One region of the Labrys sedimenti genome, then DNA from elsewhere that is predicted to be linked to it. Evidence: predicted binding sites of a transcription regulator. Region 1 holds the regulator's gene; each other region holds the start of a gene.

What was found. The regulator LexA, encoded in region 1, represses DNA repair genes until DNA is damaged. The targets are predictions, from matches to a motif close to TGTTCNNNNTGTGTTCNG.
Region 2: the regulator LexA is predicted to act here: its motif matches at 3,079-3,096, upstream of U1R88_RS02670 (2'-5' RNA ligase family protein).
Region 3: the regulator LexA is predicted to act here: its motif matches at 1,717-1,734, upstream of U1R88_RS10460 (ImuA family protein).
Region 4: the regulator LexA is predicted to act here: its motif matches at 3,171-3,188, upstream of recA (recombinase RecA).

The regions. Positions count from the first base shown of each region.
Region 1 covers NZ_JAXOUF010000001.1:1,120,799-1,125,890, forward strand. The annotation lists gene trpD (anthranilate phosphoribosyltransferase) at 1-72, shown strand, start outside; gene trpC (indole-3-glycerol phosphate synthase TrpC) at 78-881, shown strand; gene moaC (cyclic pyranopterin monophosphate synthase MoaC) at 878-1,381, shown strand; gene U1R88_RS05460 (molybdopterin molybdotransferase MoeA) at 1,378-2,598, shown strand; gene lexA (transcriptional repressor LexA) at 2,711-3,433, shown strand; gene U1R88_RS05470 (pentapeptide repeat-containing protein) at 3,462-4,145, shown strand; gene U1R88_RS05475 (TOBE domain-containing protein) at 4,257-4,463, opposite strand; gene U1R88_RS05480 (calcium-binding protein) at 4,680-5,092, opposite strand, start outside.
Region 2 covers NZ_JAXOUF010000001.1:578,365-583,456, reverse strand. The annotation lists gene U1R88_RS02685 (questin oxidase family protein) at 1-445, shown strand, start outside; gene U1R88_RS02680 (amidohydrolase family protein) at 445-1,635, shown strand; gene U1R88_RS02675 (YdeI/OmpD-associated family protein) at 1,815-2,414, opposite strand; gene U1R88_RS02670 (2'-5' RNA ligase family protein) at 2,435-3,043, opposite strand; gene U1R88_RS02665 (GFA family protein) at 3,169-3,582, opposite strand; gene U1R88_RS02660 (SRPBCC family protein) at 3,598-4,065, opposite strand; gene U1R88_RS02655 (ArsR/SmtB family transcription factor) at 4,062-4,391, opposite strand; gene U1R88_RS02650 (SDR family oxidoreductase) at 4,580-5,092, opposite strand, start outside.
Region 3 covers NZ_JAXOUF010000002.1:866,693-871,784, reverse strand. The annotation lists sul1 at 1-42, shown strand, start outside; gene U1R88_RS10465 (SulP family inorganic anion transporter) at 112-1,596, shown strand; gene U1R88_RS10460 (ImuA family protein) at 1,834-2,646, shown strand; gene U1R88_RS10455 (Y-family DNA polymerase) at 2,561-4,279, shown strand; gene U1R88_RS10450 (error-prone DNA polymerase) at 4,315-5,092, shown strand, end outside.
Region 4 covers NZ_JAXOUF010000001.1:163,746-168,837, forward strand. The annotation lists gene U1R88_RS00750 (fumarate hydratase) at 1-474, shown strand, start outside; gene U1R88_RS00755 (porin) at 760-2,013, shown strand; gene U1R88_RS00760 (NAD(P)-dependent oxidoreductase) at 2,084-3,001, opposite strand; gene recA (recombinase RecA) at 3,318-4,391, shown strand; gene alaS (alanine--tRNA ligase) at 4,709-5,092, shown strand, end outside.

The sequences.
Region 1 (5,092 bases):
GCTCGCGAATCCGTCGACCAGGGCAAGGCCCTGGCAACGCTCGACCGTTTGGTTGAAGTTTCCAACGCGTGAGTGCCATGGCCACCATTCTCCAGAAGATCGAAGCCTATAAGCGCCGCGAGATCGAGGCAGCGAAGGCCGCAAGCCCGCTGCCGGAGCTGATCAAGCTGGCGGACCGGGCCAGTCCCGTACGCGGCTTCCAGAGGGCCCTCCGGGCCAAGCTCGACGCCGGCAATACTGCCTTGATTGCCGAGATCAAGAAGGCCAGCCCGTCCAAGGGCCTGATCCGCGCCGATTTCGACCCTCCGGCGCTTGCCCGCGCCTATGAAGCCGGCGGGGCGGCCTGTCTTTCCGTGCTGACCGACGAGCCCTCCTTCCAGGGACGGCCGGAGTTCCTCACCGCGGCGCGTGCGGCGGTATCGCTGCCCGCCTTGCGCAAGGACTTCCTCTACGACCCCTACCAGGTGGTGGAAGCAAGGGCCTGGGGTGCCGACTGCATCCTGGTGATCATGGCCAGCGTCACCGATGCCGAAGCCCGTGCCCTGATTGCGGCCGCGAAGGACTGGTCCCTTGACGTCCTGTGCGAGATCCACAATCACGACGAGCTCGAGCGCTCTCTCACGCTCGATGTCGGCATGATCGGTATCAACAATCGCGATCTCAACGACTTCGTCACTCGCCTGGAGACGACCGAGACACTGGCGCCGCTGGTGCCCGGCGATCGCCTCCTGGTCGGCGAAAGCGGTATCTTCACGCCCGGCGACGTCCAGCGCCTGCAGACGGTGGGCGTCAACACCTTCCTGGTCGGCGAGAGCCTGATGCGTCAGGGCGACGTCACCGCCGCCACGCGCGCCCTGCTGTCTGTGGACCAGGCGGCATGAGCCAGCAAAATGCAAAGCCCGTCCTTACCCATCTCGACGCCTCCGGCGAGGCGAACATGGTCGATGTCTCGCAAAAGGCGGTGACCAGCCGCACCGCGATCGCCGAAGGGCGCGTGGTGATGCAGCGCGCGACGCTCGATCTCGTCTTGTCGGGCGATGCCAAGAAGGGTGACGTCCGCGCGACCGCTCGCATCGCCGGTATCATGGCCGCCAAGAAGACGCATGAGCTCATCCCACTCTGCCACCCCTTGTTGCTGAGCAAGGTCGCCGTCGAGATCGAGCCCGATACCGCTCTGCCCGGCCTGACGGTGCGGGCGACAGCCAAGGTCGCCGGACAGACCGGCGTGGAGATGGAAGCGCTGACCGCAGTTTCCGTCGCCTGCCTGACCATCTATGACATGGTCAAGGCTGCCGACCGGGGCATGCGCATCGAGGCGATCAGGCTCATAGAGAAGTCCGGCGGCAAATCCGGCGATTGGCATGCGGAGGAAAATCCATGAGCCTGCTTCCCGTCGCGGACGCGCTGGCCAAGGTGGTTGCCGGCGTGAGCCCGCTCCCGGTCGAAACCGTACCGCTGCACGCAGCGCGGACCCGTGTCCTGGCCTCGGGCATCACGGCCCTCAGAACCCAGCCGGGCTTCAACGCCTCCGCCATGGACGGCTATGCCGTGCGGGGGCAGGATGCCCAGGAGGGTGCTGTCCTCGAATTGATCGGCGAATCGGCGGCGGGGCATGGCTATGCCGGTCGTGTCGGCGAGAACCAGGCGGTACGCATCTTCACGGGTGCCCCCGTGCCGGATGGCGCCGACACGGTGGTGATCCAGGAGCAGACCCGCCGGGAGGGCAACCAGGTCCTCGTCGAAGCCACGGCCAAGCCCGGCCAGCATATCCGAGCCCGCGGCCTGGACTTTGCCGAAGGCAAGGAAGCGCTGGCACCAGGTACCGTCATCGGCCCCCGCGACATTGCCCTTGCAGCGGCGATGAACCACCCTCGCCTGCCCGTCCATCGCCGCCCCAAGGTCGCCATCCTCGCCACCGGCGATGAACTGGTGCTCCCCGGCCAAGCCATCGGCGAGAACCAGATCGTCGCCTCCAACAACTTCGCCATCCGCGCCCTCGTCGAAGCCGAAGGCGGCGAAGTGCTCGACCTCGGCATCGCCAGCGACGACTTTCCGGCCCTGGAAGCCGCCATCAAGCGAGCTCGCGCCGAAAAGGCCGATGTGCTCGTCACCATCGGCGGCGCATCCGTCGGCGATCACGATCTGATCCAGACCGCACTGACCCGCGAAGGCATGCGGCTCGGCTTCTGGAAAATCGCGATGCGGCCAGGCAAGCCGCTGCTGCATGGGCGGCTCGGTGCCATGCACATTCTCGGACTGCCGGGCAATCCGGTCTCCTCCGTGGTTTGCGGCGTCCTCTTTCTTGTGCCGCTGCTGCGCACGTTGCTTGGCCGTTCCGACGCAGGCCCGCCACGCCGCAAGGCCGTCTTTGCCCGTTCCTGGCCGGCCAACGATATTCGCGAGGACTATATTCGCGCCCGCTTCCTGCTTGACGATACGTCAGACATCCTCAAGGTGGAGCCATTAACATTGCAGGATTCGTCGCTCGTCAGCGTGATGCAGCATGCCGATTGCCTGGTGATCCGGCCGCCCTTCGCACCCGAAGCAAAGGCGGGTGAGACCTGCGAGATCATCGATCTCCGCACGGCAGGCTATTGACCACGTCTTTAACCTGAACTTCATTGTTGCAGAACACAGTAGGAACATGTAGCACTGTTCTTGTTTTGTTTACACCTTCACCGTGATTCGCGGCCGCCACGACGGGATAGCCATGCTGACCAAGAAACAACATGAATTGCTTCGGTTCATTCATGAGCGCCTGAAAGAACAGGGTGTGCCTCCTTCCTTCGACGAGATGAAGGAAGCGCTGGACCTCAGGTCCAAGTCTGGCATTCACCGCCTGATCATGGCGCTGGAAGAGCGTGGCTTCATTCGGCGCCTGCCCAATCGCGCTCGAGCGCTCGAAGTGGTGCGCCTGCCCGAATCGGCAGTACCGAGCGGTGGCGGCCTGTCGCTGGCCTCTTCCCAGCGCGGTTTCCGTCCCAATGTGATCGAGGGCAATCTCGGCAAGGTGCGCCCCGTCAGGCCTGAAATTGACGACGAGGTCGGCCGGCCGGTCCTTGTCCCGGTGATGGGGCGCATTGCCGCCGGCACGCCGGTCTCCGCCATCCAGTCCAAGAGCCACACCATCAGCGTCACGCCGGAAATGCTGTCCTCCGGCGATCATTTCGCTCTGGAGGTCCGTGGCGATTCCATGATCGAGGCCGGTATCTTCGACAATGACACCGTACTCATCCGCCGCCAGGACCATGCCGATACCGGCGACATCGTCGTGGCTCTGATCGATGACGAGGAAGCCACGCTCAAGCGCCTGCGCAAGCGCGGAGCCTCCATCGCACTGGAGGCTGCCAACCCGGCCTATGAAACTCGTATCTTCGGGCCCGACCGGGTGCAGATCCAGGGCAAGCTGGTCGGTTTGTTCCGTCGCTACTGAGTGTGGCCGACGCCAAGGCCTGCCGGTCATGAGTGCGCTTCGCGCAATCGCGAACCGCAGCCTGCAGCGCCGCGATGTCGAAGACCTAGTCGCGACGAAGCTTCCCCATTCCGTCGTCGATTGCGAGATGGAGGAGTGCGATCTTTCGCGTCTCGATCTCTCTCATTGGGTATTCGAGCGTTGCATCCTTAGAAACGCCAAGCTGGTCGGCGCCAAGCTTGCCAATACGCTCTGGCGCAACTGCAAGGCGAGCGGCGCCGATTTCCGTGGCACGGATCTGGAGGAAGCGAACTTCCGCACCGGTGATTACAGCAATACCAGCTTCCGGCGTGCCAAGGCGGCTTCGGCGACATTCATCGGTTGCAAGCTGACGGGCGCAGACCTCTCGGAGATCTCGGCGCTGGGGCTGGTTTTCGAGGAGGTTCTGCTGATGTCGGCCAAACTGCCGGCCTTTTCCTTCCGCAAGGCCGTGCTGCGTCGTCTCGACTTCACCCAGGCCGATTTACGCCAATGCGACTTTCGCGAGGCGACCTTCGAGGAATGCAGCCTGCGCGATGCGAATCTGGCCGACACCCGCTTCGAGGGGGCCGACCTGCGCGGCGCCGATCTCGGTGGACTGAGGCTGGGAGATGCCCTCTATTTCAAGGGCGCTACGATCTCGAAAGGCCAGGCCGGCCAGTTGCTGGCCGAACTGGGCTTGCGGATTGCCTGACAAAACGTCCGGAATTTACAGGCTCATCGGCTCGACATCAGACAACCAGGGGTGCTCGAACCACTATCCGCCCGAGCACTGCCGAAAGTCGGCATGAAACGGGAAGGCAGGTCAGTCGACTGCAATCATGACATCTGAGGCCTTGATGACGGCATAGGCGTTCTGGCCGGGCTTGAGATTGAGGTCGTCGACGGCCTCGTTGGTGATCGACGCGGTAATGATGGTACCGTTGACCTCGAGTTGGATATGGGAAGTGGTCTGCCCTTTCGTCACGCTCTTGATCGTACCCTTGATCTGGTTGCGGGCGCTGATTTTCATGAAACTTCCCTTGGCGACGCGAAAAACGCGATCATCATCATTCTCGAAGCAATGTCCACCGGCAAATACTGGTGAAATTGGTGTGTCCGCCGCCCCTTCCAGACGGCGACACGATCAGGGTAACCGCCTCAAAACGCGCGGCCGTTACCCTGAAAATTGCGGGCAGAGGCCCGTAGGGGCGGCCGCCTTCTCGCTCAGACGCGGTACAGCCGATGCTCAGGAAAGACCGATGATGTCGCTGCTTTGCAAATTGACCGTGCCCTGGATCGCGATCTGAAAATCCGCCTTCTTGTCACCGTTTATATCGCCCTGGAGCATGGTCTGCCCACCCTGGAAGATATAACGCAGTTCACCCGACGAGCCGGTGAAATCGCTATTGGCGATCAGGCTGTGGAACTCCTGAAAACCGGCTACCGAACTGTTGGCGTCGATGCTGCTGAGGTCGATCTTGTCCTCGCCTTGGGTGAAGTCCATGATCGTGTCGGTTGCCGCCCGGGTCAATCCGCTGTCCTTGACACCCAGCAGCTTGAAAATGTCGTTGCCGCCCTCCCCCCAGAGGATATCGGCCCCAACGCCGCCGGCAATGATGTCGTTGCCGTCATTGCCGTGCAGCGTTTCTGCGATCGCTC
Region 2 (5,092 bases), 540 kb from region 1:
GCGCGCGGTCGCAGCCAAGCCGGAATTCGCGCCCGTGCACGACATGCTGGCCATCGGCCCCGATACCATGGACCGGTACGCCCGCCTGTCGCTGGCGCTCTTTGCGGCCACCCAGGATTTCTCCCTGCTGCATGCCCTTACCGGCACGCATTGGTTGCGCATGATGGCGCCGCGGTCGCCCGACCCGACGATACCGATGCGCCGCTTCTGGCAGGCCATCGCCTCGCTGATTCCCAAGATCGGCTTTCCCGACATTCCGGCGGCCGAACAGGTGGAAGCATGGCGTCGGCAGAAGGTGCCGGACTGGCCGGAGATTTTCGCCGAGGCCGTCAGGCACGATGACGAGCACGATCTCAGCCTCAGCTTCTCGGCCTCCGAGGAATTCAAGCTTTATCGCGATCCGCTCTACAACTACGTTGCCGCCAAACGTCTCGGACTCATCTGATGCTGCTTGCCAATGCCACCCTGCCCGATGGACGCCGGGCGGATGTCCATATCGTCGACGGGCGTATCGCTTCGATCGAGGAGTCCCGCTTCCAATTGAGCGCTCCGGCTCGGCGCGATCTTGCCGGTGCCCTGCTGCTTCCCGCCTTCATCGATGGCCATATCCACCTCGACAAGACCCATATGGGCGCGCCGCTGGTGCCGCATGTGCCGGGGGAAAGCGTGCGCGAGCGCATCGCCGCCGAACGCGTAGCCCGGCATGCTGTCCCCCTGCCCGTCGAGGCTCGCGCCACCAATCTCCTGCGTCGCCTCGTCGCCAACGGCACCACCCGCGTGCGCAGCCATGTCGACATCGACAATGACGTAAAGCTCGCCAACCTGGAGGCCCTGCTCGCCGTTCGGGAACGGTGGAGGCCTTGGGTCGACATCGAGATCGTCGCCTTTCCCCAGAGCGGCGTCGTAAGCGAACCCGGCGCCGCCGACCTCCTCGATGCGGCCCTCGCTGCCGGTGCGGACCTGATCGGCGGGCTCGATCCCGCTGGTTTCGACCATGACGTGCCAGGCCAGCTCGACATCGTCTTCGCCCTCGCCGAAAAATACGGCAAGGGGGTCGACATCCATCTGCATGACGGCGGCGAAACCGGTGGCTCCGAGCTGCGCGACATTGCCAGCCGCACCGAGGCGCTCGGCCTGCAGGGGCGTGTGGTGGTGAGCCATGCTTTTTCCCTCGGCGATCAGTCTCCGGAGAGCTTCGGCCGCACCGCGGAGGCCCTGGCGCGCGCCGGCGTGGCGATCATGACATCGAGCCCGGCCGCCGTGCCGGTACCGCCGGTGAAGGCGCTGCGCAGCCATGGCGTCACCCTGTTTGCGGCCTCCGACAACATCCGCGACTGCTGGTCTCCCTTCGGCAATGGCGACATGCTCGATCGTGCCGCCATCGTCGCTTCCCGGCAGGAATTCTACGCCAACGAGGATCTGCGCATGGCACTCGACCTTGCCACCGTCGAGCCGGCCAAGGCTCTCCGAGTTGCCGGCTACGGCCTGGCACCGGGTGCGCCGGCCGATCTCGTCGTCATCGACACGCCGAGCGTCGAGGAAGCCGTGATCAACCGCCCGCCCCGCAAGCTCGTGCTGCGAGGCGGCGTGGTCGTTGCCGAGAACGGCGTCGTGGTCGAGACACTGCCGATCTGATACCAGGTCGCATAAAGCTCGACCCGTCATTCCCGGCGCCGCCGCAGGCGGCGGAAAGAGAATCCAGGAGCGGCGGGGCGCGGTTTCAGCCCCCTAGCTTCCCTTCCCCTCGCTACGCTCGGCCGGGAATGACACGCTCCCATTGCCGGCCCAGTCCCTCATTCGCAGGCGCTGCCGCCTCATTTCCTCGATTGCGGATAGATCGTCTCGCCGCGCTTGAGCATGGCGACGAAGGCCTCGATCTTCTTCTTCCGCCCGGCCTCGGTCTTGGTGTTGTGCATGCGGAAGGCCAATGCGAAACGGTTCTGTGCGCTGAGCGCGCTTACCATCTGCAGCGCATCCGGTTCGGCCTCGATCGCGGCCTGCAGATCCTGGGGAATTTTGAGATCCTTGCCGCTCCCATAGGCCCGATCCCAGCGGCCGTCCGCCTTGGCGGCCTCCACCTGCTTCAACCCGTGTTCGGTCATGCGCCCCTCGGCGACCAGACGGGCGACATTGTCGACATTGATCCGGCTCCAGATGCTCTTGCGCCCGCGCGGCGTATAGCGCTGCAGGAAGCTGCGCTCGTCGAGCCCCTTGCGCACCGCGTCAATCCAGCCCCAGCACAGCACCACGTCGATCGCCTGCTTGGCCGTGATCGAGGCGAGCCCCGAGCCCACCTTGTGGATTTTGATCCAGACTTCGCTTTCGCTGTCGTGATGGTCGCGAAGCCAGGCATGGAAGCTGTCGGCATCCGCGAATTCACGGATCTTGGCGGGATCGACGGTGACGGGCGGCATCGGGGTTCCTCACGCTTGGGTCAATGCAGGAGCGGCTTGGGCTGGACGAGAGGCCAGCGCTTAATGATCCGATATTCCCTCTTCCCCAACCTGCTGTGAACCATGCAAAAATCTGCGACCCGAATAGAGATCGGGTCGATTTGCTGTTCCGATATTGGCCACTCGCCGTAGGAAAGGGTCAGATGTGGGGTGAAATCCGGAAAGGCACGCATCCCCAACTTGGTCATGGCCGCACCCAGTATTTCATGGAGCTCGAACAGGGCTGCCCCTTCACAGCACAGGATGAGCGGATAACTCGGTGCCCTGCCCCGTTTGGGGATCGTGCCAAAACTCTTGATAGCATTGAGCGTTATCTCGAAAGCGGGCAATTGGACGAGATCGCCGGCTAGTTCCGCCGCATAGGTGCGCGGCGACTTGAGCCGCTTGAAGTCGCCGATATGGTGGAGCGAGACGTGGAAGCGGTCCTGCCGCAACATGCTCCCGCGGAAATGGTTCGCCTCAAGGAAATCCTGCCTGAATCGTTCGATCCGAAGCGCATCCTCTGCGGCAGGAAACACCGCGAAGAACAATCTCTCCCCTCGCACTGGCCCACGCGGAAGCTCGCCATAGAACTCAAACGCCAACTGCATGATGACCTCGCGTTCTCGATCGGCATAGCCCGAATTAGAACAAAAAGAGAACAATGGTCAACCGAATTGTATCTGGTTGCGAGGCGGCTGATGGCTGCCACCCTAGTGCTGCCCGGCCAATTTCCTCACCTCGGCGGCATCTTCTCGAATTTCGGCAAGGCCGGATCGAGGTGGTCCCACTCATAGCCGCCGCTGGTATAGGTCACCGCCTGCGGCTTGTAGCGGCTCGGCTCGTCAAGGCTCGCGGCACGAACGGCGAAGAATTGCGGCATGGACGAGAAGGTCAGATAGACCGGAGACCCGCAGGTTGGGCAGAAATAGCGGTTCTTCCTGACGCCGCTGTCGGCCACCATCTCCCAGGGCCGCCCTTCCCCGGTGAGGGTCACATTCTGCCGCGGGAAGGTCAGGTGGGACTGATGCCCCGTGCCGCTTTCGCGCTGGCAGTCGCGGCACTGGCAATCATTGCTGAACACCGGATCGGCAGTGATCTCGTAGCGGATCGCGCCGCAGGCGCATCCGCCGGTATAGGCCTTGCTCATCTCGTCCTCCTCGCCTCAGTCCTTGCTGCCGCCCACGACGGTGCCGAGGTTGCGCAGGACCTTCTTCCAGCCCTCGCCCATGTTCCTGAAGGCCGTCTCGTTCCTGGGCATGACGAAGCCGGAATGGACGAGGCGAACCCGCGTCCCGCCCTCGGCGGCCTCCAGCGTCCAGGTCACCACCGTATCGAGCCGCGAGCCATAGCCCGCATTGTTCTCGTCCCCGCCCTGCCAGGCATAGGCGAGGCGCTCGTTCGGCTTCACGTCCAGTACCCTGCAATGGATGACGCCGTCCCAGGCACCGGCCGGCGTGGTGCGAAAGGTGAAACGCTGTCCTTCCACCGCGACGAAATCGGCGGGCGCCATCATCCAGCGCGCGATGAGGTCGCCTGAGGTCAGGGCCTTCCAGATGGTTTCCGGCGCATGCGGGAAGATCTCGTCGACCACGATCTCCTGCGTATCCGGCTCCAGGGCTTGATCATTCACGGGTCGATCTCCTTCAAGAGGGTTCTGAGATTGGCGAAGCGCCGGCGCCAGAACAGGCTGTAATGGCTCATCCAATCGGCTAGCGGCTCGAGGCCGCCGGGTTCGGCCCGGTAATAGACCTTCCGCCCTTCCGGACGTTCGGCGACGAGCCCCGCCTGTTTCAACGCCTTGAGGTGCTGGGAAACCGCGCCCTGCGTGACGCCGCTCCCCTGTGTCAGCTCGGCGACAGTAATCTCGTCGCATCCGACGATCCGCTCGAACACGGCTCGCCTTGTCGGATCCGCGAGGGCGCGCATAACGGTATCGATGGCAGCTGTCTCTGTCATGATTATCAATTAGCAAATACTAATGAATTAGTCAACACTAATGTTTCTAAATCTACAGGAAACGGCATCTCGGCATCCTGGAATGCGATGCGGCCTGCCCCTTCAACGGCCCAGAGCGTTGCCCCCAATACAGGCATGTCGAGCAGGCGCTCGTCGCGCTCCTCTCCAAAGTCTGGAGCGAAACTCGGTCAGCGTGCTTGCGCCAGAGCTACGGCATCCGGCCCGGCGGGGAAACGGAGCTGGCCGGAGGTGTCGTGGACAGCGGCCCACACAGCCTGGGCAACATCGCTCTCCCGCGTGGTCATGGCCGGCTTCGCGAAGGCCTCAAGAATTGGCTTCGCAAACTCGGCATAGTCCTGCGGGAGCAAATCCTCGACCGGCACGATGGCATTGGCCCCGAACCGCGTGGTCGGCGCATAGCCGGGCTCGACGAGTTTGACCTGCACTCCGAAATGACCGAGTTCATGAGCGAGCGAGCCCGAGAACCCTTCGACTGCCTGCTTGGATGCGGTGTAGGCGGCAGCGAGCGGAAACTCCCCGAGCGTCACGCTCGATGTCACGTTGACGATGATGCCTGCACGGCGTGCACGCATTTGCGGAATGACTGCCCGGCACATGGCCATGACACCGATCGTGTTGGTCTCGATGAGCTGGCGGATCAGTGACATCGGCATGGCTTCGAACGCGCCCACACCGCCCAC
Region 3 (5,092 bases), on a different contig from region 1:
AATTCCGGGTGGCTCTTCCGGCCGCCGATCCGCCGGATAACGCAAATGTCGTGACAGCATCATCCAACCCGCTTCATCGGGTATGGACGCATGTCCCTTGCGAATTTTCTCATGAACAGATTGTCTGCCTATTCCCGGGAATGGTTTTCCAATCCGCGCGGCGACGTGCTTTCCGGCATCGTCGTCGCCCTCGCCCTGATCCCTGAGGCCATCGGCTTTTCGGTGATCGCGGGGGTCGACCCCAAGGTCGGCCTCTACGCCTCCGTGGTGATTGCCTGCGTGATCGCCTTCACCGGCGGGCGCCCGGCCATGATCTCGGCGGCAACCGCCTCCACCGCCGTGCTGATGACCGGCCTCGTGCGCGACCACGGCGTGCAATATCTCTTCGCGGCCACCATCCTGATGGGCGTCTTCCAGATCATCGCCGGCTTTCTCAAGCTCGGCCGGCTGATGCGCTTCGTCTCCCAGTCGGTGATGACGGGCTTCGTCAACGCCCTGGCGATCCTGATCTTCCTGGCCCAGCTGCCCGAGCTCGTGCATGTGCCGGTGGCGACCTATGGCCTGATCGCCCTCGGCCTCGCCATCATCTATCTGTTTCCCTATCTGACCAAGGCCATTCCGGCGCCCTTGGTCGCGATCGCCGTGCTCACCGCCATCGCCTGGGGGTTCGGGCTTGATGTGCGCACGGTGGCCCATCTGGGCGAGCTTCCCTCCGCCTTGCCGAGCTTCGGCCTGCCTGAAGTGCCGCTGACGCTGGAGACGCTGCGGATCCTGACACCGATGGCGCTCACCCTGGCGGCGGTGGGCCTGCTCGAATCCCTGCTTACCGCGCAGATCGTCGACGACATGACGGATACGCCGAGCAACAAGAACCGCGAATGCGCCGGCCAGGGCATCGCCAACATGGCCTCGGCCCTGTTCGGCGGCATGGGCGGCTGCGCCATGATCGGCCAGTCGGTGATCAACGTCTCCTCCGGCGCCCGCGGTCGCCTGTCTTCGCTGGTGGCCGGCGGCTTCCTGCTGATCCTGCTGGTGGCACTGCAGGACCTGCTCGCCGTCGTGCCGGTCGCCGCCCTGACGGCGGTGATGATCATGGTCTCGATCAATACCTTCTCCTGGCGCTCGCTCCTGCAATTGCGCAGCAACCCCATGCCCTCCTCCGTGGTGATGCTGGCAACCGTCGGCACCGTGGTGGCGACGGCGGACCTCGCCAAAGGCGTGCTGGTGGGCGTGCTCCTGTCGGGCGTGTTCTTCGCCGGCAAGGTCTCACGCCTCAGCCGCGTGCGCTCGACCCTCTCGCCCGACGGCAAGGAACGCGTCTATCGGGTCGAAGGGCAGATCTTCTTCGCCTCGGCGGGCACCTTCAGCGATGCCGTCGACGTGCAGGAACCCGTCGAGCGGATCGTCATCGACGTCGGCGCGGCGCATTTCTGGGACATCTCGGCGGTCGGCGCACTCGACCGCATCGTTCTCAAGGCGCGCCGCCACGGCCGCGAGGTCGAGATCGTCGGCCTCAACGAGGCCAGCGCCACCCTGGTGGAGCGCTTCGCCGTGCACGACAAGGAAAGCCAGGCCCGCTCCCTGCCCTCGCATTGAGGCGCGCTTCGCAAGGCCTTCAAAATCAATGGACTCTGCCATCTCGTGACGGAAGAGTCCCTTTACCATGCCGGGCTCTTTCCCGGTCCAATGGAGCGCGATCAAAGACTCTGCTTGAAATGTTCTTGTTTTGTTCTAGTCTGAGCGAAACGGATCATAGCCATGACGATACGCGTTCCTCCTCCCCTCATTCCAAAGCATTTTCCAGAAAAGCCGACAGCCTTTTCGGCTGAGAAAATGTGTCAGAACAGGGGGCTGGAGAGAAATCGCGATCCCGCGGAATCGCGATGTTCTCTCCCCGGCCAACGGGCCGAGAAGCTGGCGGAATTACGTGCTCTGCTGCCCCGGCTCGATCATGTGCATGCCGATGCCGGCGTGCTGCCTTTCGGCATCGGGGAGATCGACGCACGCCTGCCGGGCGGCGGCCTCGCCTTGGACGGCCTGCATGAAATCGCGCCGCAAACCATTTTCGACAATGGCAGCGCGCTGGGTTTCCTCGCCTCCCGCCTGTGCCTGCGACAGGCCAAGGGGACGATCTGGCTGGTGACCTCGCCGCGCGGCATGGCCGGCCTGGGACGGTTTTACGGCCATGGCTTCAACGCCCTCGGCCTCGATCCCACCGGACTGGTCGTGGTCACGGCCGGCGACGAGACCGAGGCTGCCTGGGCCATGGAGGAGATCCTGCGCTCCGGCGCCGCTGCGGCGGTGGCAGCCGTGACAGGCGGCGGCATGGACGCCGCCTCCAGCCGCCGCCTCCAGCTCGCGGCAGCTTCCGCCCCCTGCCCCCTCTTCCTTCTGCGTCCGCCCCTCGCAGCGCCTTCCCTGGCCGCGATCACCCGCTGGCGCATCGGCGCGGCCGCAGGTCCGCGCGATCGTTTCGGCCTTCTCACCGCTTGGCGCTGGCATGTTCGGCTCGAACGCAGCCGCAACGGGCAAAGCGGATCCTGGCTCATGGAGTATGACCATGCCTCGCATCGTCTCGATCTATCTGCCACGCTGGCCGATCCAGCGCTTTCTCGTCGCCCAGAGCAACACGCCAAGGTCGCCTGATACGATCGACGGCCATTATCCCTTCGTCCTGACGGTCGATGCCGCCGGCGGCCCGCGCATTTCAGCCGCCAGCAAGCCGGCCGAGACCGAAGGCCTGGCGGCGGGCGGGCTGGTCGCCGATGCGAGAGCCAAGGTACCGGGGCTGCAGACGCGGCCGGCCATGCCGGAGGCCGATGGCAGGGCCCTGCACCGGCTCGGCCTGTGGGCCATGCGCTATACGCCCTCCGTGGCCCTCTATCGCGAGGCCGACGGGGCCGACGGCCTGTTCCTCGACATCACCGGCGCCAGCCATCTGGCGGGCGGCGAACAGGCACTCCTCGCCGACATCGTCAAGCGCCTGCGCCACCTTCGCCTCGGCGCGCGCGTGGCGCTGGCCGACACGCCGGGCGCCGCCTGGGCTCTCTCCCGCTTCCATGCCCAGAATGGCACCCTTCTGGCCGAGGGCAGCGATCCCGGCCCGGCTCTTGCCGATCTGCCCCTGGCCGCCCTTCGCCTCGGCGACATAACAGTCCAGACCCTGCGCCGTCTCGGCTTCACCCGCATCGGCGATCTCATCGGCAAGCCGCGCGCGCCCTTCGCCGCGCGTTTCGATGCGATCCTGCTCAAGCGCTTCGACCAGGCCATGGGGCGGCGCGAGGAAGCTCTTGCCCTGATCGAGCCGCCGCCGCTCTATCATCGCAGCCGCCAGCTCCTCGAGCCGGTGGTGAGCCAGGCAGCCGTGGTGCATGTCGTCACCCGCCTGATGCAGGACCTGGTTCCCGCCCTCGTCACCGGCGGCGTGGCGGCACGCGCCTTGCAGCTACGCCTGTTCCGGGTCGATGGGGAGGTGCGCACCATCCATATCGGTCTCGCCGCCGCCACCCGCGATCCAGCCCATGTCGCCAGGCTGGTCGAGCTCGATCTGGAACGGCTGGGCGAGACCATCGATGCCGGCTTCGGCTTCGAGACCATCAGCCTGACCGCGACCGTCACCGAGAAATTCGGCCAGCGTCAGAACCGCCTGTCCCTCAAGGAAGGACGCCGGGATGTACCGCCGGCCGATGCCGCCGAACGCCGGGCCGAGTTGATCGACGCCCTTCGCCAGCGCCTTGGCCCCGGCAGCGTGCGGCGGCTTCACCCCGTCGCCCGGCACGATCCGGCCTTTGCCGAGGAGGCGCGCGATGCCGCCGATCCCGAACCGGCTTGGTCGACAGCCGATGGCTCGCATCAGCGACCGCCCTTGTTCCTGGATCAGCCCGAGCCCTTGCAGATCCTCGCCACGCGTCCGGACGGCCTGCCCGATCATGTCCGCTGGCGCGGCTCTTCCCACCACATCACCGCATTGCAGGGACCGGAGCGCATCGCCGGCCCCTGGTGGGAGGCGGCGGCCCCGACCTTGCCCGACAAACCGGGCAAGGAGGAATATGGCTGGGGCAAGCTGGGGGAGGAAGCGCCTTCCCTCCCCGACAGCGAGAGCCCTAGGAGTCAGAAACGCAACCGTTTCGAGGACACCGAAGCCACGCGTGAGCGCAGCGTCCTGCTGCCCGCGCCGACCTACCAGGACTATTACGTCGCCGAGACGCAGACCGGCCAGCGCTTCTGGCTCTGCCATGACGGCCGGCAGAGCTGGTCTCTGCGAGGGCTGCTGGCATGAGATATGAGAGGGAAGCCGGCAGCGGCTATGCCGCCATGTCCGGCAGGGTGAAGGACCAAGCGCTCCCTGCGGGTTTGCCGGCGCCTGTCCCGCCGGCCTATGCGGAGCTCGCCGTCACCACCAATTTCTCCTTCCTGCGCGGCGCCTCCTTCCCGCAGGACATGGTGAGGCAGGCCCAGAGGCTCGGCCTGGCCGGCATCGGCATCGCCGACCGCAACTCCTTCGCCGGCGTGGTCCGGGCCCTGCGCGAGGCCAGGAAACATCCGTCCCTGCGCTATTTGCCCGGCGTGCGCCTCGTCACCATGGATGGCTTCGAGGTCATCGCCTATCCCACCGACCGCGAGGCCTATGGCCGGCTCTGCCGCCTGCTCAGCGACAACAACAAGCGCATGGTGCGCGCGAAAGGCGAATGCCAGTTCGGCTTCGAAGCCATTCTCGCCGCCTGCGAGGGGCAGAGACTGATCGTGCTGCCGCCCGACACGCCCGATCCCCTCTTCGTCGAACGGGCAAGCCGGCTCGCCGAGGCAGCGCCGGGCTCCGTCTATCTCGCCGGTTGCCACCGCCTCAGAGGAGACGAGGCCCGCCGCCTCGGCCTGATCGCCGAGCTGGGCGAGAGGATCGGCGCGCCGATGGTCGCCGTCAACGACGTGCTCTACCACGCGCCGGCCCAGCGGCCGCTTGCCGACATCCTCACCTGCATCCGCGAAAAATGCACCTTGGCCGAGGCCGGCTTGCGGCTCGAAATCAACGAGGAACGCCATATCAAGTCGCCCCCCGAGATGGCCGTTCTCTTCGCGGATCATCCCGATGCCC
Region 4 (5,092 bases), 960 kb from region 1:
CTGACCGGCCCGATCATTGTGGCCCGCGACCTCGCCCATGCCAAGCTGCGCGAACGCCTGGAGGCGGGCGGCGGCCTGCCCGACTATCTCAAGAATCATCCGGTCTATTACGCCGGCCCGGCCAAGACGCCGGCCGGCTATGCCTCTGGCTCGTTCGGCCCCACCACGGCGGGGCGCATGGACAGCTATGTCGACCAGTTCCAGGCCGCGGGCGGCTCGATGGTGATGCTGGCCAAGGGCAACCGTTCCGCCCAGGTCCGCGAGGCCTGCGCCAAGCATGGCGGCTTCTATCTCGGCTCCATCGGCGGCCCCGCCGCGCGCCTCGCCCAGGACTGCATCAAGAAGGTCGAGGTATTGGAATATCCCGAACTCGGCATGGAGGCGGTGTGGCGCATCGAGGTCGAGGACTTCCCGGCCTTCATCGTCATCGATGACAAGGGCAATGACTTCTTCAAGGAACTCAACCTGGGTTGAGTTCACGCGCCTGCTTTTTCGGCGAGGCCTCTTCCTGAAAAGGGAGGGGCCTTTTTCATGCACGTTTCGCGTGCTGTTGCGAATTCGCAACTGTCATGGACAAAGCCCCTTTGTGTCAGAACGGTGACTCACCTTAACATTGTGTAATGTCTCGCCTGGGAGGAAAGCTTCGATATCGCAGTGCACAACGACTGCGCCTCTTCCGTATGCCCAATATTGCTTTGCCGGCTTGCCGAAGAGAGAGGCCCTTTTGAAAGGGTCGACTTATGAGATCGGGGTATTTCCATGTCTATTCGTGCAATTTTACTCGGCGCTGGCGCCGGATTTCTTGGCATTGCGGCCGCCTCTGCTGCAGACCTGCCGATGAGCAAGGGCGAGGCTGTCGAATATGTGAAGGTTTGTACGGCATTCGGTCCGGGCTTTTTCTATATTCCGGGCACCGACACCTGCCTGAAGATCAGCGGCCAGATCCGGGCCGACTATTGGTTTGCGCAGGCGCCCAGCAATGCCACGGGCAAGCGCAACATCAGCCAGACGCAGTTCCGGACCAATGCCCGCATCCGCTTCGATGCGCGCACTCAGACCGACTGGGGCATGCTGCGCTCCTTCTTCGAACTCCAGGCCGAGTCCAATGCTGGGGCAGCCACGCATGACACCTTCCAGGTACGCCAAGCCTATCTGCAGTTCGGCGGCCTGACGGCCGGTTACGCCTGGTCGCCCTATGCCTTCTACGACCCCAATTATCAGGCCGAGTTCTTCGCGCCCTATTTCGGCGAGCAGGGCCGGCGCAACCTGATCAGCTATACGGCGCAGTTCGACAAGGCCTATGCCACCCTGTCGATCGAAGACGGCCGTGATCATCGCGCCAATGCCTCGGTCTACGGGAACAATGTCGTGGTCAATGGCGTCACGGTTGCTGGTGGCGTCGGCGGTGCCCAGATGCCTGATATCGTCGGCGTCGTCGGCTATGACGACAACAAGAATGGCTGGGGCCGTTTCCAGGTGATGGGCGCCCTCCATCAGAACCGCAGCGCAACGGCCGGCTATAGTACGAAGTACGGTTATTCGATCGGTGTTGGCGGCAACGTCAACCTGCCGGTTCTCGAGGGTGCCTACATCGCGGCCGAAGCCAGCTACGCGGACGGCGCCGTAAAATATCTCGGCGTCGGTGGTTCCCAGCCGAATGGCTCGTCCACCCTCGGCTTCGGCGGCGTGGACGCCTACATAACCAACGGCACGATCCATGATCTCGACAGCGCCAAGGGCTTCGCCGTGCAGGGCGAGGCCGGTCTCAACGTGACCAAGAACCTGCAGGCCATTCTGTTCGGCGGCTATCTGCACTTCGACGCACCGCGCATCGCCTCCAACATCACCGACAATTTCAACTACTATGTCGTTGGCGGGCAGGTGAACTACACCGTCGTCAAGGGCTTCATTGCGGGCGCCGAAGTCTGGTACCAGAACAAAGATCCGGAAGGGCTGAACAGCAAGACGGTCGACGCCGTCGGTGCCGGCGTGCGTCTGCGCCGCACCTTCTGATCCGGCCTATACAGGTGGAAACAAGAACGCCGCGCCCGCAAGGGCGCGGCGTTCTGCCTGTGATGTCCGGTCAGTTCTGGTTGGCCGGGACGAGATCGGTGCCATTCAGGCGGCCGATATAGTCGGTGAGCATCGGCACATAGCGCTCGGCGCCGCCGGCGGCCATCGCCACGCCGAACGAGTTCTTCACCGCATTGCCGATCGGATTGACCAGCCCGGCGGCGTCCGCCATCGCCTCCAGATAGGTCAGGTCCTTGAAGGCATTGGCGATGGTGAATTTGTGCGCATTCTCGTCGCCCTCCAGGACCCAGCGTGAGAAGGTCTGGTAGAAGCCGCAATCCATGCGCCCACCGCGAATGACGCTGTCGAAGCGCTTGGGCGTGATACCGACCTTCTGCGACAAGGCGAGGGCCTCCGCATAGAGAGCGGCATAGCCCAGCGACACGAAGTTGTTGAGCAGCTTCATGCGATGACCATCGCCCGTGCCGCCGATATGCACGATGCGTCCGGCCCAGGTTGAAATCACCGGCTTGAGGCGCTCGAACAGGGCGTCGCTGGCGCCGATCATGGTGTCGAGCGTGCCTTCCCAGGCCTCCTTTGGCGTGCGGCCGAGCGGAGCATCGGCGTAATCGATGCCGGCCTCGGCGAGTTCGGCGGCAAGCGCCAGGGTGGAGTTGGGGTCGGAAGTCGAGCAGTCGACGACGACGGAACCAGGCTTCAGGCCGGCCTTCAGCCCGTCAGGGCCCCGTATCAGCGCTTCGACCTGCCGCGAACCGGTGACGCACAGGAAGACGATGCTGGAAGCCGCGCCTACCTCGCGCGGCGTCTTGGCTTCCTTGGCCCCGCGCGCCACCAGATCCTCGACGGGCGCGCGGTTGCGATGCCCCATCACCGTCAGTGCGTAGCCCTTCTCCACGATGTTCTTGGCCATGCCATGGCCCATATAGCCGACTCCGATGAAGCCGACGCTCTCCTGCCTATTCGTCATTGCAATCGTCCCGTTTCCTGTCCCGCATATCCGGAGCGGGTTGCCGGCGCATCCTGCCGGCAGGGAGTGTGGACGGGGAGGGCTGTGGGGCGCAAGCCTGAACGGCGCAATGGTATGATGATTTATCGCAAGCTCGCCCGGTGATCAGCCTTTGTTAAATAAGAAATTTGAGAACAAAAATAGAACTTGCGTTAATTAGAACAAAATGGGTACATAGCGCCACGGGGCTTCGAATTGCGACAAGGTTGCAGCCCGGTGTTGGAAAATGATTGGTCCGGATGACGAATCCGTTCGTGCTTGATAGGGAAACGGGCATATGAGTCAGACGCAGCTGCGCTTGGTCGAAGGAAGCTCCATGGACAAGACGAAGGCGCTCGACGCCGCCCTATCACAGATCGAACGCTCCTTCGGCAAGGGTTCGATCATGCGGCTCGGCAAGGGCACCAAGACGATGGAGGTCGAGGCGATCTCCACCGGTTCTCTTGGTCTCGACATCGCCCTCGGTGTCGGCGGCCTGCCCAAGGGCCGGGTCATCGAGATCTACGGGCCGGAATCCTCGGGCAAGACCACGCTGGCGCTGCACTCCGTCGCCGAAGCCCAGAAGCGGGGCGGTGTCTGCGCCTTCATCGATGCCGAGCATGCGCTCGATCCGGTCTATGCCCGCAAGCTTGGCGTCAATCTCGACGAATTGCTGATCTCGCAGCCCGACACCGGCGAGCAGGCGCTGGAAATCTGCGACACGCTGGTACGCTCGGGTGCGATCGACGTGATCGTGATCGACTCCGTGGCGGCGCTGACGCCCAAGGCCGAAATCGAAGGCGAGATGGGCGATGTGCAGCCCGGTCTGCAGGCCCGACTGATGAGCCAGGCTTTGCGCAAGCTGACGGCCTCGATCGGGCGTTCCAACTCGATGGTGATCTTCATCAACCAGATCCGCATGAAGATCGGCGTGATGTATGGCAGCCCGGAAACCACCACGGGCGGTAACGCACTGAAATTCTACGCCTCCGTCCGCCTCGATATCCGCCGTATCGGCGCGATCAAGGACAGGGAAGAGGTGGTCGGCAACCAGACCCGCGTAAAGGTCGTCAAGAACAAGGTCGCGCCGCCCTTCAAGCAGATCGAATTTGACATCATGTATGGCGAGGGCGTCTCGAAGGTGGGCGAACTGATCGACCTCGGCGTCAAGGCCGGCGTGGTCGAGAAGTCCGGTGCCTGGTTCAGCTATGAGAGCCAGCGCCTCGGCCAGGGCCGCGAGAACGCCAAGCAGTTCCTCAAGGACAATCCGGATGTTGCCGACAAGATTGAGGGCCAGATTCGCCAGAATGCCGGCCTGATCGCCGAGCGCATCCTCGACAATATCGATCCGGCGGACGCCGGGGACGATTGAGGCTCGTAGCCGCCAGGAGCGGCGAGTGGCGTGCTTCACGAAATAACCCGCCTGTTGGCCCCAACAGGCGGGTTTTTCATGGATGAGCGCCTCGACAGGCCGGAACAGCCTCGCTACAACGCCCCACCACCATGCAAGTTCCTCTTGATCGAGCCACAGGCTCGATCAAGAGGAACTTGCAAGAATTCAAGCACTTGCAGAATATCTCGATATTGCCCATTCGTGGGCAATATCGAGATATTCTGCTTAGGATGCTGGCCAAGCCGATAGGAAGGGACCAGCGAAACAGGCGATTGGGCCAAATAGGCAAATTGGGCATGAGCGGCGTCAACGAGATCCGATCCACCTTCCTCGACTATTTCGTGCGGAACGGCCACGAAGCCGTGGCATCCTCACCGCTGGTGCCGCGCAACGATCCGACCCTGATGTTCACCAATGCCGGCATGGTGCAGTTCAAGAATGTCTTCACCGGTATCGAGAAGCGTCCCTATTCTCGGGCCGCGACTTCGCAGAAATGCGTGCGCGCCGGCGGCAAGCACAATGATCTCGACAATGTCGGCTATACGGCCCGGCATCACACCTTCTTCGAGATGCTCGGCAACTTCTCCTTCGGCGACTATTTCAAGGATCGCGCCATCGAGCTCGCCTGGAACCTGATCACCAAGGATTTCGGCCTGCCGGCCTCCAAGCTCCTGGTGACG